3 regions of the Pseudomonas sp. St386 genome follow, and region 1 is predicted to be linked to each of the others. Evidence: predicted binding sites of a transcription regulator. Region 1 holds the regulator's gene; each other region holds the start of a gene.
The links. Region 1 encodes sigma-54, which starts transcription at its own class of promoters, with help from an activator protein. Its sites were predicted from a motif close to ANTGGCATNNANNTTGCTNT; they were not measured.
Positions count from the first base shown of each region.

Region 1 (4,153 bases):
CGCCATGATGCTTTTACCGTCGACCGCAGTCTCGGGTGTGCGGCCAACCCTGATGGTGGTGTCCTTGAACTGGCCTGCGACTCCGACGAACTTGGCCGACGCTCGGGCATGCAAACCCAGCTTGTTGATGATTTCAATTTCCTGAGCAGGCATCGCGATGTGAATCCTTTAGCTGAGGTCGCGGTGGCGAACCTGGACGTTCTTCAGGGATTGTTGCAGGAGTTGACCCAGGCGTTCGGTCAGGTAGACGGAGCGGTGATGGCCGCCGGTACAACCGATGGCGATCGTGACATAGGCGCGGTTGCTCGCGGCAAAGCGGGGCAGCCATTTGAGCAGGTAGCTGGAGATGTCCTGGTACATTTCTTCGACATCCGGCTGGGCGGCCAGGTAGTCGATCACCGGTTGGTCGAGCCCGGACTGCGCGCGCAATTCCGGCTTCCAATAAGGATTGGGCAGGCAACGCACGTCGAACACCAGGTCGGCATCGACGGGCATGCCACGCTTGAAACCGAACGACTCCACCAGGAACGCCGTGCCCGGCTCGGGTTGGTTGAGCAGGCGCAGCTTGATCGTGTCACGCAACTGATACAGGTTCAGGTGCGTGGTGTTGACCTTCAGGTCCGCCAGGTCGGCAATCGGCCCCAGTAGCTGGCTTTCATCCTCGATGGCTTCGGCCAGCGAACGGTTGGCGTTGCTCAGTGGGTGGCGCCGGCGGGTTTCGGAAAAACGCTTGAGCAGTGTCTCTTCATCGGCATCCAGGTACAGCACGTCACACTGGATATGCCGGCTGCGCACTTCCTCGAGCAGTTCAGGAAAACGCGACAGGTGGCTTGGCAGGTTGCGCGCATCGATGGACACCGCCACCAGCGGCTGCGCCAGCTCGGTGTGGATCAGGGCGCGCTCGGCCAGTTCCGGCAGCAGGCCGGCGGGCAAATTGTCGATGCAATAGTAGCCGCTGTCCTCAAGCACGTTGAGGGCCGTGCTTTTACCGGAGCCGGAGCGGCCACTGACAATGATCATGCGCATTTTTAATGACCGTTCTGCTCGTCCAGGACAACCTGGTACAAAGCTTCGTTACTCGGTGCGCTGCGCAGTTTTTCGCGCACTTCCTTGCGGTCCAGCATGCTGGCAATCTGGCGCAGCAGCTCAAGGTGCGCATCGGTCGCCGCTTCCGGTACCAGCAATACAAACAGCAGGTCGACCGGGGCACCGTCGATGGCGTCGAAATCTATAGCGGTTTCAAGGTGCAACAGCGCGCTGATCGGCGCGGCACAACCCTTGAGACGGCAGTGGGGAATGGCGATGCCGTTGCCAAAACCGGTGGAACCGAGTTTTTCACGGGCAACCAATGCCTCGAAGACGTCCTGCATTTCCAGATCCGGTACCTCGCGGTGGATCAGGTTGGCAATGTGTTCGAGGGCTTTCTTCTTACTGCCGCCCGGCGCGTTCACCTGGGAACGGCCGGGGGTCAGGATGGTTTCTAGTCGGATCATGGATTGGGGGGGTTAACGACCGGTTGCGCCCTGGAGGAGGCTCTGGGTCTTTTCCTTATGCTTTTTGAGTTGGCGATCCAGCTTGTCGGTCAGCAGGTCAATCGCGGCATACATGTCTGTGTGCTCTGCGTTGGCAACCACTTCTCCGCCGGGGATATGCAGCGTGGCTTCGATTTTCTGCAGCAGCTTCTCGACGTTCATCGTGACTTGCACGTTGGTGATCTTGTCGAAATGCCTTTCCAATCGGTCGAGTTTTTCGCCGATGTAGGTGCGCAGGGGTTCGGTCACTTCCAGTTGGTGTCCACTGATGTTGACTTGCATACAGCTTCTCCTTCGTTGCCAGTGCATAAAGCGGCAGGCAGAAATGCCTGCCACTGGAACGCTGTGGCGTGGCCTGTTACATCAACCGCTTGCGTTCGCTCGAAGGCGCGATCCCGAGGGATTCGCGGTATTTGGCGACGGTACGGCGGGCCACCTGAATGCCTTGTGCCTCCAGTAAACCAGCGATCTTGCTGTCACTCAACGGCTTTTTCTGATTTTCCGCAGCTACCAGTTTTTTGATGATCGCGCGGATGGCCGTGGACGAGCATTCGCCGCCTTCGGAGGTGCTGACGTGGCTGGAGAAAAAGTATTTCAATTCATAGATACCCCGAGGGGTATGCATGAATTTCTGGGTGGTTACCCGGGAAATCGTCGACTCGTGCATGCCCACTGCCTCGGCAATGTCATGCAGGACCAACGGTTTCATCGCTTCATCGCCGTACTCCAGGAAGCCGCGCTGATGCTCGACGATCTGGGTGGCAACTTTCATCAGGGTTTCGTTGCGGCTTTGCAGGCTCTTGATGAACCAGCGCGCTTCCTGCAACTGGTTGCGCATGAAGGTGTTGTCGGCGCTGGTGTCGGCACGCTTCACAAAGCCGGCGTACTGGGCGTTGACCCGCAGCTTGGGCACCGACTCCTGGTTGAGCTCCACCAGCCAGCGATCATTGTGCTTGCGCACGATCACGTCGGGGACCACGTATTCGGGCTCGGTGGATTCGATCTGCGAGCCGGGGCGCGGGTTGAGGCTCTGCACCAGTTCGATGACCTGGCGCAGCTCATCTTCCTTGAGCTTCATGCGACGCATCAGTTGGCTGTAGTCGCGGCCGCCCAACAGGTCGATGTAATCGGTGACCAGTCGCTTGGCCTCGGCCAGCCATGGTGTCTTGGCGGACAACTGGCGCAGTTGCAGCAACAGGCACTCGCCCAGGTTGCGGGCACCGATGCCGGCCGGTTCGAACTGCTGGATGCGATGCAGGACGGCTTCGATCTCGTCCAGCTCGATGTCGAGCTCGGGGTCGAAGGCTTCCAGGATTTCTTCGAGGGTCTCGTCCAGGTAGCCCTGGTTGTTGATGCAGTCGATCAGGGTCACGGCGATCAGGCGATCGGTGTCGGACATCGGCGCCAGGTTCAACTGCCACAGCAGGTGGCTTTGCAGGCTTTCGCCAGCAGAGGTACGGGTGGTGAAGTCCCACTCGTCGTCATCGCTGCTCGGCAGGCTGCTGGCGCTGGTCTGGTAGACGTCTTCCCAGGCCGTGTCCACGGGTAGTTCGTTGGGGATGCGTTCGTTCCATTCGCCATCCTCGAGGTTGTCCACCGTCGGGGCGGTTTCCTGGTAGGCCGGTTCCGGGATTTCGGTGTTGGTCTTCTGCTCGACGTTGTCGGCCAGCGGATCGGTGTTGTCGAAGTCGTCGCCTTCTTCCTGGCGTTCGAGCATTGGATTGGACTCCAGGGCCTCCTGGATTTCCTGTTGCAGGTCCAGGGTCGACAATTGGAGCAGGCGGATGGCCTGTTGCAGCTGCGGTGTCATCGTCAGCTGCTGGCCCATTCTCAAGACTAGCGATGGTTTCATGGCAGGGGCTTAACACCTTATTAGCCGGCGCACATGCGCCATCCACTACAGGGCGCCGAGGCGCCAAACTTAAGCAAATTATATGCCTGAAACTGAAGTGTTTGCCTAGAGCGTCGCCATAATAAAATTAAACGACGCTCGGACAATTCGCCAGACACTTGTGCTTACAGGCGGAACTCATGGCCCAGATACACTTCCTTGACCAGGTCATTGGCCAGGATGGCTGCGGAGTCGCCTTCGGCGATCAGCTGGCCGTCGTTGACAATGTAGGCGGTTTCACAGATATCCAGCGTCTCGCGCACGTTGTGGTCGGTGATCAGCACGCCGATCCCCTTGGCCTTGAGGTGATGGATGATCTGCTTGATGTCGCCTACCGAGATCGGGTCCACGCCGGCGAACGGTTCGTCGAGCAGGATGAACTTCGGTGCGGTGGCCAGGGCGCGGGCGATTTCCACGCGACGCCGCTCGCCACCGGACAGGCTCATGCCCAGGTTGTCGCGAATGTGGCTGATGTGGAATTCCTGCAGCAGGCTTTCCAGTTCCTGGCGACGACCGGCCTTGTCGAGTTCCTTGCGGGTCTCGAGGATCGCCATGATGTTGTCGGCAACCGACAGTTTGCGGAAGATCGACGCTTCTTGCGGCAAATAGCCGATACCTGCCTTCGCCCGGCCGTGCATTGGCTGGTGGCTGACGTCCACGTCGTCGATCAGTACGCGACCCTGATCGGCCTGGACCAGGCCGACGATCATGTAGAAGCAGGTGGTCTTGC
Region 1 is NZ_AP021900.1:1,124,814-1,128,966, forward strand. Features, by position in the region: gene KI235_RS04830 (HPr family phosphocarrier protein) at 1-153, opposite strand, end outside; gene rapZ (RNase adapter RapZ) at 169-1,026, opposite strand; gene ptsN (PTS IIA-like nitrogen regulatory protein PtsN) at 1,029-1,493, opposite strand; gene raiA (ribosome-associated translation inhibitor RaiA) at 1,506-1,814, opposite strand; gene KI235_RS04850 (RNA polymerase factor sigma-54) at 1,891-3,384, opposite strand; gene lptB (LPS export ABC transporter ATP-binding protein) at 3,549-4,153, opposite strand, start outside.

Region 2 (4,153 bases), 3.1 Mb from region 1:
CACGGACCAGTGGGATGAATTCGGTGAGCCAGGCATGCAGGCCCCCGTCGAGGATTTCATTGATGCCGGTGTAGCGCAGGCGTGCGTCCATTTCCGCCGCCAGCCGTTGTGCCTGCCGACCGTTGGTGCCCGGCAGGCTCGCGAGGATCTGGTTGATTTCTTCGGTACAGGCGCGCAGCGAACGCGGCACATCGGCGCGCAACAGCAGCAACTCAGCCACATGGCGAGCGCCCGGGGCGTCACGGTAGATCTCGGTGTAGGCCTCGAAGGACGACAAGGCCCGCAACAAGGCGCTCCATTGGTAATACGCGTGGGCCGTGCCATCGCTGACCGTGTCGGCCTGGTCGCCGGCCATTTCGTAGCGGGCGTCGAGCAAGCGCAGGGTGTTGTCGGCCCTTTCGATAAAGGTCCCCAGGCGAATGAAGCGGAACGCGTCGTTGCGCATGATGGTGCCGTAGGTTGCACCACGAAACAGGTGGGATCGCTCCTTGATCCACTCACAGAAACGGCTCATGCCGTAGCGATTCAAGCCCTGCTCGGCGATACCGCGAATTTCCAGCCAGGTGGCGTTGATGTTTTCCCACATGTCGGCGGTGATTCGCCCACGTACCGCGTGGGCACTGGCTCGCGCGGCGCCGAGGCAACTGTAGATACTGGCCGGGTTGGCCGCTTCCAGGGCAAAGAAATGCAGCAGGCGCTCGGCGTGCAGCTCGCCGTGTCGCTCCCGGTAATCATCCAGCGTGCCGGTGATCAGCAATGGCATGGCCAGCTCGTGCAGGCCGTCGCCACGCCCGTCCTGGGGCATCAGTGACAACGAATAGCTGACGTCGAGCATCCGTGCGAGGTTTTCCGCGCGCTCCAGGTAGCGCGACATCCAGTACAGGTCCGAGGCGGTTCTACTCAGCATGGCAGCTCCTCAATCCTCGACTACCCAAGTGTCCTTGGTCCCACCGCCCTGGGATGAATTCACCACCAGGGAACCTTCGCGCAGCGCCACCCGTGTCAGCCCGCCAGGCACCACGCGGGTCTCACGGCCAGCGAGCACAAACGGCCGCAAGTCGATGTGGCGCGGGGCGATACCGTTTTCGACAAAGGTCGGGCAGGTCGAGAGCGACAGCGTCGGCTGAGCGATGTAGGCGTGCGGCTTGGCCTTGATCCGTTCGCGGAAGGCATCGATCTGCGCCGTCGTCGCGGCCGGCCCCACCAGCATTCCATAACCGCCGGAACCCTGGGTTTCCTTGACCACCAGGTCGGGAAGATTCGCCAACACGTGGGACAGCTCGGCAGGATTACGACATTGCCATGTAGGAACGTTCTTCAGGATCGGCTCTTCGTCCAGGTAAAAACGGATCATGTCGGTGACGAACGGGTACACCGACTTGTCGTCCGCCACGCCCGTGCCGATGGCATTGGCCAGCACCACGTTGCCGGAACGGTAGGACGACAACAGGCCCGGCACCCCGAGCATCGAGTCCGGATTGAAGGCCAGTGGATCGAGGAACGCATCGTCGAGGCGACGGTAGATCACATCCACCGCTTTCGGGCCGTCGGTGGTGCGCATGAACACTTTGTCATCGCGCACGAACAGGTCGGCGCCTTCCACCAATTCCACGCCCATCTCCCGGGCCAGGAACGCGTGCTCGAAGAACGCGCTGTTGAAACGCCCTGGCGTGAGCACCACGACACTGGGATCGTCCAGCGGGCTGGAGCTTTTCAGGGTATCGAGCAGCAGGTTCGGATAATGGTCGATGGGGGCGATGCGCTGGGCGGCGAACAGTTCGGGGAACAGGCGCATCATCATCTTGCGGTCTTCGAGCATGTAGCTGACGCCGCTGGGCGTACGAAGATTGTCTTCGAGCACGTAGTACGTGCCGTCACCGTCGCGCACCAGGTCGACACCGCAAATGTGCGCGTAGATGTCACGGTGCAGATCCAGCCCTTGCATCGCCAGTTGGTACTGCTCGTTGGCCAGCACCTGTTCGGCGGGAATGATCCCGGCCCGGATGATCCGTTGTTCGTGGTAGAGATCGGCCAGGAACATGTTCAGCGCCTTGACCCGCTGGATGCAGCCACGTTCGACCACCCGCCATTCACTGGCCGGGATGCTGCGCGGGATCGTGTCGAAAGGGATCAGGCGCTCTGTCCCCTGCTCGTCGCCGTAGAGCGTGAACGTAATGCCAGCACGATGAAACAACAGGTCGGCTTCGCGCCTGCGTTGCGCCAGCAGCTCATCAGGCGTTTCAGCCAGCCAGCGGGCAAACGCCTGGTAATGCGGGCGGACCTGGCCGTTGGCATCGTACATTTCATCAAAACCGCTGCGGATCATGCCGTACTCCTTGTCACCCTGGCAGCAAGGCTTCGCAAGCCCCGTGCCATCGGCATAAACGCTTTATGATCAACGGGTTGGATTCTCCTCTGACAGGCCGCGCACTTTTCTAGTGCAACAAATGCCCCCACCCCGCTGTCCCCCGCTTCATTGCGACGCAGGGGCGTCGCTCTGCTGAGCATAGTCACGGAAAAACGACGCGGCTTGATCTGGATACAGTTAGGTACAAAACCTGGGGAAGTGATTGCGGTGTGTCAGCGGGTAATGATGTTGATTGTGCGGCCGCCATCGCGAGCAAGCTCGCTCCCACAATGGATTGTCTGCACCCTGTGGGAGCGAGCTTGCTCGCGATGGCGGTGCTTCAGATGCTCATTCATTGCTACGCGCACATGAAAACGGCCGACACTAAAGGTCAGCCGTTGCTGTGGTTGCGGTGAGTAACTGTCAGGCCTGCAGGCGCCGGATCTCTTGCTTGACACCCCAGCCCTCGATCACACCACCCAAGGGTTCGACGACTGCCTCAAAGTCTTGCTCGAAGTCGCCAATGTCATCGTAGGTGGCGTACATCACCCGGCTCAGTTCCAACGACCAAGCCCCATCGTCCCGTGCACTGATCTGCGCGTTCAACGATTCTCCCCGAAAATGACCTGCCGCCCTGCGCGCCCGCTCCTCGTCCGGGAAAATGGCGTAGAACTCAATGGGATGGAATCGGGAAAAATCGAAACCGCCTTCTTTCATGCGGCGCAACACGCTGGTGCTGATGTCTTCTTGATAGGCTGTGCTCATGAAACGTCCTCCTGAAACCAATGGATAGACTTTCCGTCTTCCCGTGCGTGAAGCCCTCAGGCTGCAAGCGGTACGGCATCAAATGGCCGTCGGGACACAAGCATGTAGCTGACAAGACCGGACCTTCGCGATCCTTTCGCTGATCTCAATTGCAGAGTAGCCGCAAGTGGCAGCCGCTGCCAAGCGAGACCAGGCACCGTTTCATGAAATCGGTGTAATGCTGATGATTTCAATGCTGTGCTGGGACTTGAGGTTCTTGACGGTGGGATCTTCGGTGCGACCTTCCAGGTCGTTGAGGTCCAGTTGGGCGGGCACGGGCAGCAATTTTTCGCGAATCAGTTGTGCAGCCTGCTCCATCGTAGGCTCCTGCTCGTAGTCGAACTGCTCGGCGATGGCTTCGCCATGATCATCCACGAAAGTGATTTCCCACTTTTGCATCGGTGTCTCCTTGATCAATTCAGGGCCTGGCTTACCTCTATCTCGACATTGAGGGCCGGACAATCGTTCCGCCGGGCGTCTGGACGGCACACATGAAAAGACCGCCTCCGGGGCGGTCTCTTGCAGTGCAGCCGTGGCCGATCAGTTTTCGGCGCGTTCCTTCAGGGCTTTCAAGGTGTTGAACGGCGCATCCACCACGAACTTGTTCGCCAGCCAGGACGGCACGTCACCCCCTGGTTCGGTATGGACCTGGTAGGTCACTTCGATCTGGTCAGCGCCCTTTGGCGTGAACTTCCAGAAGCCGTCGACCTGGGTCACCCGCACGAAACCTTGCTCTTCAGGCAGGTATTTCGGCACGCCCTTGAGCTTGCGGGTCAGGCTGCCATCAGCGCCCTCTTCGGTGGTAACTTCAAGCACCGAGTCCCGGGACGTCACCGGCCATGGCGTGTTGAACTGGGTGTAGGTCCAGCTCTGATTGCCTTCGTGCTTGAGCAGTTTCTGGCTCTTGCATTCATGAATCCAAGCGCAGGCACCGGGAACGTCTTCCTGCAGGGCCCGCAGCTTGGCCATGGTGGTTTTCATCACCGTCACGCCACGGTAGGC
Region 2 is NZ_AP021900.1:4,876,995-4,881,147, forward strand. Features, by position in the region: gene KI235_RS21415 (alpha-E domain-containing protein) at 1-907, opposite strand, end outside; gene KI235_RS21420 (circularly permuted type 2 ATP-grasp protein) at 917-2,326, opposite strand; gene KI235_RS21425 (ribonuclease E inhibitor RraB) at 2,771-3,112, opposite strand; gene KI235_RS21430 (hypothetical protein) at 3,314-3,550, opposite strand; gene KI235_RS21435 (START domain-containing protein) at 3,692-4,153, opposite strand, start outside.
Region 2: KI235_RS21420 (circularly permuted type 2 ATP-grasp protein) is a predicted target of sigma-54. The motif match lies at 2,358-2,377, and genes of this name have one in related genera.

Region 3 (4,153 bases), 960 kb from region 1:
GAGCCAGACCTACCCCTTTCGGCGCAGGGCCGATCATACAGGGGTCTTGCTCAAAAGCGGTCAACGAACATCAAGTTACTTATCGCCCTAACATCTTTATTGTTACGTGCTTATGACAAAACGATCATTCCATCCATGTGACGCTTTGGTTAGAACTCAACACAGGTTGACGTCGCAACGGCGTCAACACCTCGGCTCGTCACGCCGGCAACGAGCCACCAACGGCAGAATGATTCTGCCCCGGCCTCGATAGAGGTCGACGCTAAGTAACAGTCAACAAGTGAGGGCAACACCCTATGAGAAGACTTAAGCGTGATCCGTTGGAAAGAGCATTTTTACGTGGTTACCAATATGGCGTTGGTGGTAAATCCCGTGAGCTTTGCCCCTTTACTCTACCGTCGGTACGTCAAGCCTGGATCAATGGCTGGCGAGAAGGACGCGGCGACAACTGGGACGGTATGACCGGCACTGCGGGTATCCATAGACTCAACGAACTTCACGCCGTCGGCTGACACAGGGCTTAATACTCAAGAACTCGACAATTTGACACTCATATCGATTTAACCACGCACGTCCCATCCGGACGGCGGGCTACGGCCCAGGGGGCTCCTTCGAGGAGCCCTTTTTAATGCCTGGGTTTCAAGAGGTTGAGCTGCAAACACTGTTGTGGCGACACGCTGTGGGAGCAAGGCTTGCCCGCGATGAAGACGACGCGGTCCACCTGGAACCGAGGCGCCTGCATCGCGAGCAAGCTTTGCTCCCACAACTTGCTCGCATCAATAGATGCCGACCGTTCCTGAATCAACCCAACGCCGCAATGGCATCCACCGACTCACGAATCAACGCCGGCCCCTTATAGATAAAGCCCGAATAAATCTGCACCAGGCTCGCCCCGGCGGTGATCTTCTCGGCGGCGTGGCGGCCTTCGGTAATCCCGCCCGCGGCGATGATCGGCAAGCGCCCCGCCAATTCAGCGGCCAGCACCTTCACGGTGTGGGTGCTCTTGTCACGTACTGGCGCGCCAGACAAGCCGCCCGCCTCGTCACCGTGTTCCAGCCCTTCGACACCTTCGCGACCCAGGGTCGTGTTGGTGGCGATTACTGCGTCCATGCCCGTCTCGATCAGGGCCTGGGCCACCTGGGTGGTCTCTTCGTCGGTCATGTCCGGGGCGATCTTGATCGCCAGCGGCACGTGCCGGCCGTGAATCAACGCCAGTTCTGCGCGCCGCCGGGCCAGGTCGGCCAGCAGTTGCTTGAGCGAATCACCGAACTGCAGGCTGCGCAGCCCCGGGGTGTTGGGGGAGCTGACGTTGACGGTCACGTAGCTGGCGTGGGCGTAGACCTTGTCCAGGCAGATCAGGTAGTCGTCGACGGCGCGCTCCACCGGCGTGTCGAAATTCTTGCCGATGTTGATGCCCAGCACGCCCTTGTACTTGGCCGCGGCCACACGGGCCAACAGATGATCGACGCCCAGGTTGTTGAACCCCATGCGGTTGATGATCGCCTCGGCTTGCGGCAGGCGGAAAAGCCGTGGCTTGGGGTTGCCCGGCTGCGGTCGGGGGGTGACGGTGCCGATTTCCACGAAACCGAAACCCAACTGGGCGAACCCGTCGATGGCCGCGCCATTCTTGTCCAGGCCCGCCGCCAACCCGACCGGGTTGGGGAATTCCAGGCCCATGACCGTCACCGGCAATTTTGCCGGGGCCTTGCACAACAAACCGTTTAGGCCGAGGCGTCCGCCCGCGCCGATCAAGTCCAGGGACAGGTCGTGGGAAGTTTCCGGGGAGAGTTTGAACAGCAGTTCACGGGCCAGGGTGTACATGGGCGGCTTTGACTCGGGCGACGAAATGAGGCGGCGATTATAGCCGGGCAACGGCGGCTCAAGCGAGGCGCCCGCACAAAACGATAGCGCTGGCATATGCCTTGCACCCTTTTGGTCATCAGCGCCCATGCCAACGACGGAATGAGTGCCACACTGTTTTAAGGGACAACGGCGTCGTCGTCCGGCCTCCTGGGCCCGGACACGGCGCTTTTTTATGCGGAAGGTGATACCGATGAATGAAGTTCCAGCCAACCCCCTGGCCTGGGTCAACGGCAGCGATGCCCCGGAAAAGAGCGCGGTCAACCTCGGTTTCATGGCCTTGAGCGACTGTGCCCCGCTCGTCGTGGCCGCCACCCAGGGCTTCGCCCAACCCTACGGCCTGACCCTGAACCTCAAGCGCCAGGCCTCCTGGGCCAACCTGCGCGACAAGCTGGTCAGCGGCGAAATCGATGCCGCCCACAGCCTGTATGGGTTGATCTACGCGGTGCACCTGGGCATCGGCGGGGTCGCGGCGAGTGACATGGCCGTGCTGATGGGGCTGAACCAGAACGGCCAGAGCATCAACCTGTCCCATGGCTTGCAGGCCCAGGGCGTGACCAGTCCTGAAGCACTGGAACAACACGTGCACCAAACTCGCCCGAAACTGACCTTCGCCCAGACCTTCCCCACCGGCACCCACGCCATGTGGCTCTATTACTGGCTCGCCGCCCAGGGCATCCACCCGTTGTCGGATGTCGACAGCGTGGTCGTGCCTCCACCGCAAATGATCGCGCACCTGCAAGCCGGGCGTATCGACGGGTTTTGCGTCGGCGAGCCTTGGTGCGCCAGCGCGGTGAAGCAGAACCTCGGTTTCACCCTGGCGACCACACAGACCATCTGGCCCGATCACCCGGAAAAAGTCCTGGGTTGCACCCGCGCGTTCGTCGAGCAATACCCCAATACCGCCCGGGCCCTGGTGATGGCGATCCTCGAAGCCAGCCGCTTCATCGAACAAAGCAGCGAAAACCGTCGCAGCACCGCGCAACTGTTGACTGCGCCTGAATACCTCGACGCCCCGCTGGACTGCATCGAGCCGCGCCTGCTGGGGATCTATGCCGACGGCTTGGGCAACAGCTGGCAGGATCCCCACGCCATGCGCTTTCATGGCAACGGCGAGGTGAACCTGCCGTACCTGTCGGACGGCATGTGGTTCATGACCCAGTTCCGCCGCTGGGGCCTGCTGCGCGAAGACCCGGATTACCTGGCCGTGGCCCAGGACGTCCAGCAACTCAAGCTGTACCGCGAAGCCTGCGCGGCATTGGACATCGCGTCCCCGCGCCAGGACATGCGCAGCAGCCAACTGATCGACGGCATCACCTGGGACGGCTCGGATCCGGCCGGGTACGCCCGCAGCTTCAAACTGCACGCCTTGAGCGATGCGGCTCCCCTTCTCGCCAGCCGCTGACAGGAGCCACGACCATGCTGCGTATCCTGCTGATCAACGACACCGCGAAAAAAGTCGGTCGCCTCAAGGCCGCCCTGATTGAAGCCGGGTTCGAAGTCATCGACGAATCCGGCCTGACCATCGACCTGCCAGCGCGCGTCGAAACGGTGCGTCCGGACGTGATCCTGATCGATACCGAGTCACCCGGGCGCGATGTGATGGAGCAAGTGGTGCTGGTCAGTCGCGACCAGCCACGACCGATCGTCATGTTTACCGACGAGCACGACCCCAATGTGATGCGCCAGGCGATCAAGTCGGGCGTCAGCGCCTACATCGTCGAAGGCATCCATGCCGCGCGCCTGCAACCGATCCTCGACGTGGCCATGGCCCGCTTCGAAAGCGACCAGGCCCTGCGCGCCCAGCTCCTGGCCCGGGACCAGCAATTGGCTGAGCGCAAGCGCATCGAACTGGCCAAGGGCATGCTGATGAAGATGAAGGAATGCAACGAGGAACAGGCCTACACCCTGATGCGCCGCCAGGCCATGAGCCGCCAGCAGAAGCTGATCCAGGTGGCGGAGCAGATCATTGCCATGAATGAGCTGCTGGGCTGAAAGCCTTGTAGCGCCTGCCTCGCCCCCTACTAATGATCGTTCCCACGCTCTGCGTGGGAATGCCGCCAGGGACGCTCCGCGTTCCGCTTCACAAGGTGACGCAGAGCGTCACGGGATGCATTCCCACGCAGAGCGTAGGAACGATCATGACAGACCTGGCACAGATCTCGCTTAAGCAAACCCACAGGTAACCAACGGCGGTTGCCCCACCTACGACAAAGACGTCGCACACCCTTCTTGCCTCTCTGGCGATCCGGGTTGCGGCGTTTTTTTGTTTTGGCCCTTCGGGACCGGTGGT
Region 3 is NZ_AP021900.1:2,084,930-2,089,082, reverse strand. Features, by position in the region: gene KI235_RS09215 (ribosome modulation factor) at 297-512, shown strand; gene KI235_RS09210 (quinone-dependent dihydroorotate dehydrogenase) at 802-1,821, opposite strand; gene KI235_RS09205 (CmpA/NrtA family ABC transporter substrate-binding protein) at 2,054-3,265, shown strand; gene KI235_RS09200 (ANTAR domain-containing protein) at 3,280-3,855, shown strand.
Region 3: KI235_RS09205 (CmpA/NrtA family ABC transporter substrate-binding protein) is a predicted target of sigma-54. The motif match lies at 1,910-1,929, and genes of this name have one in related genera.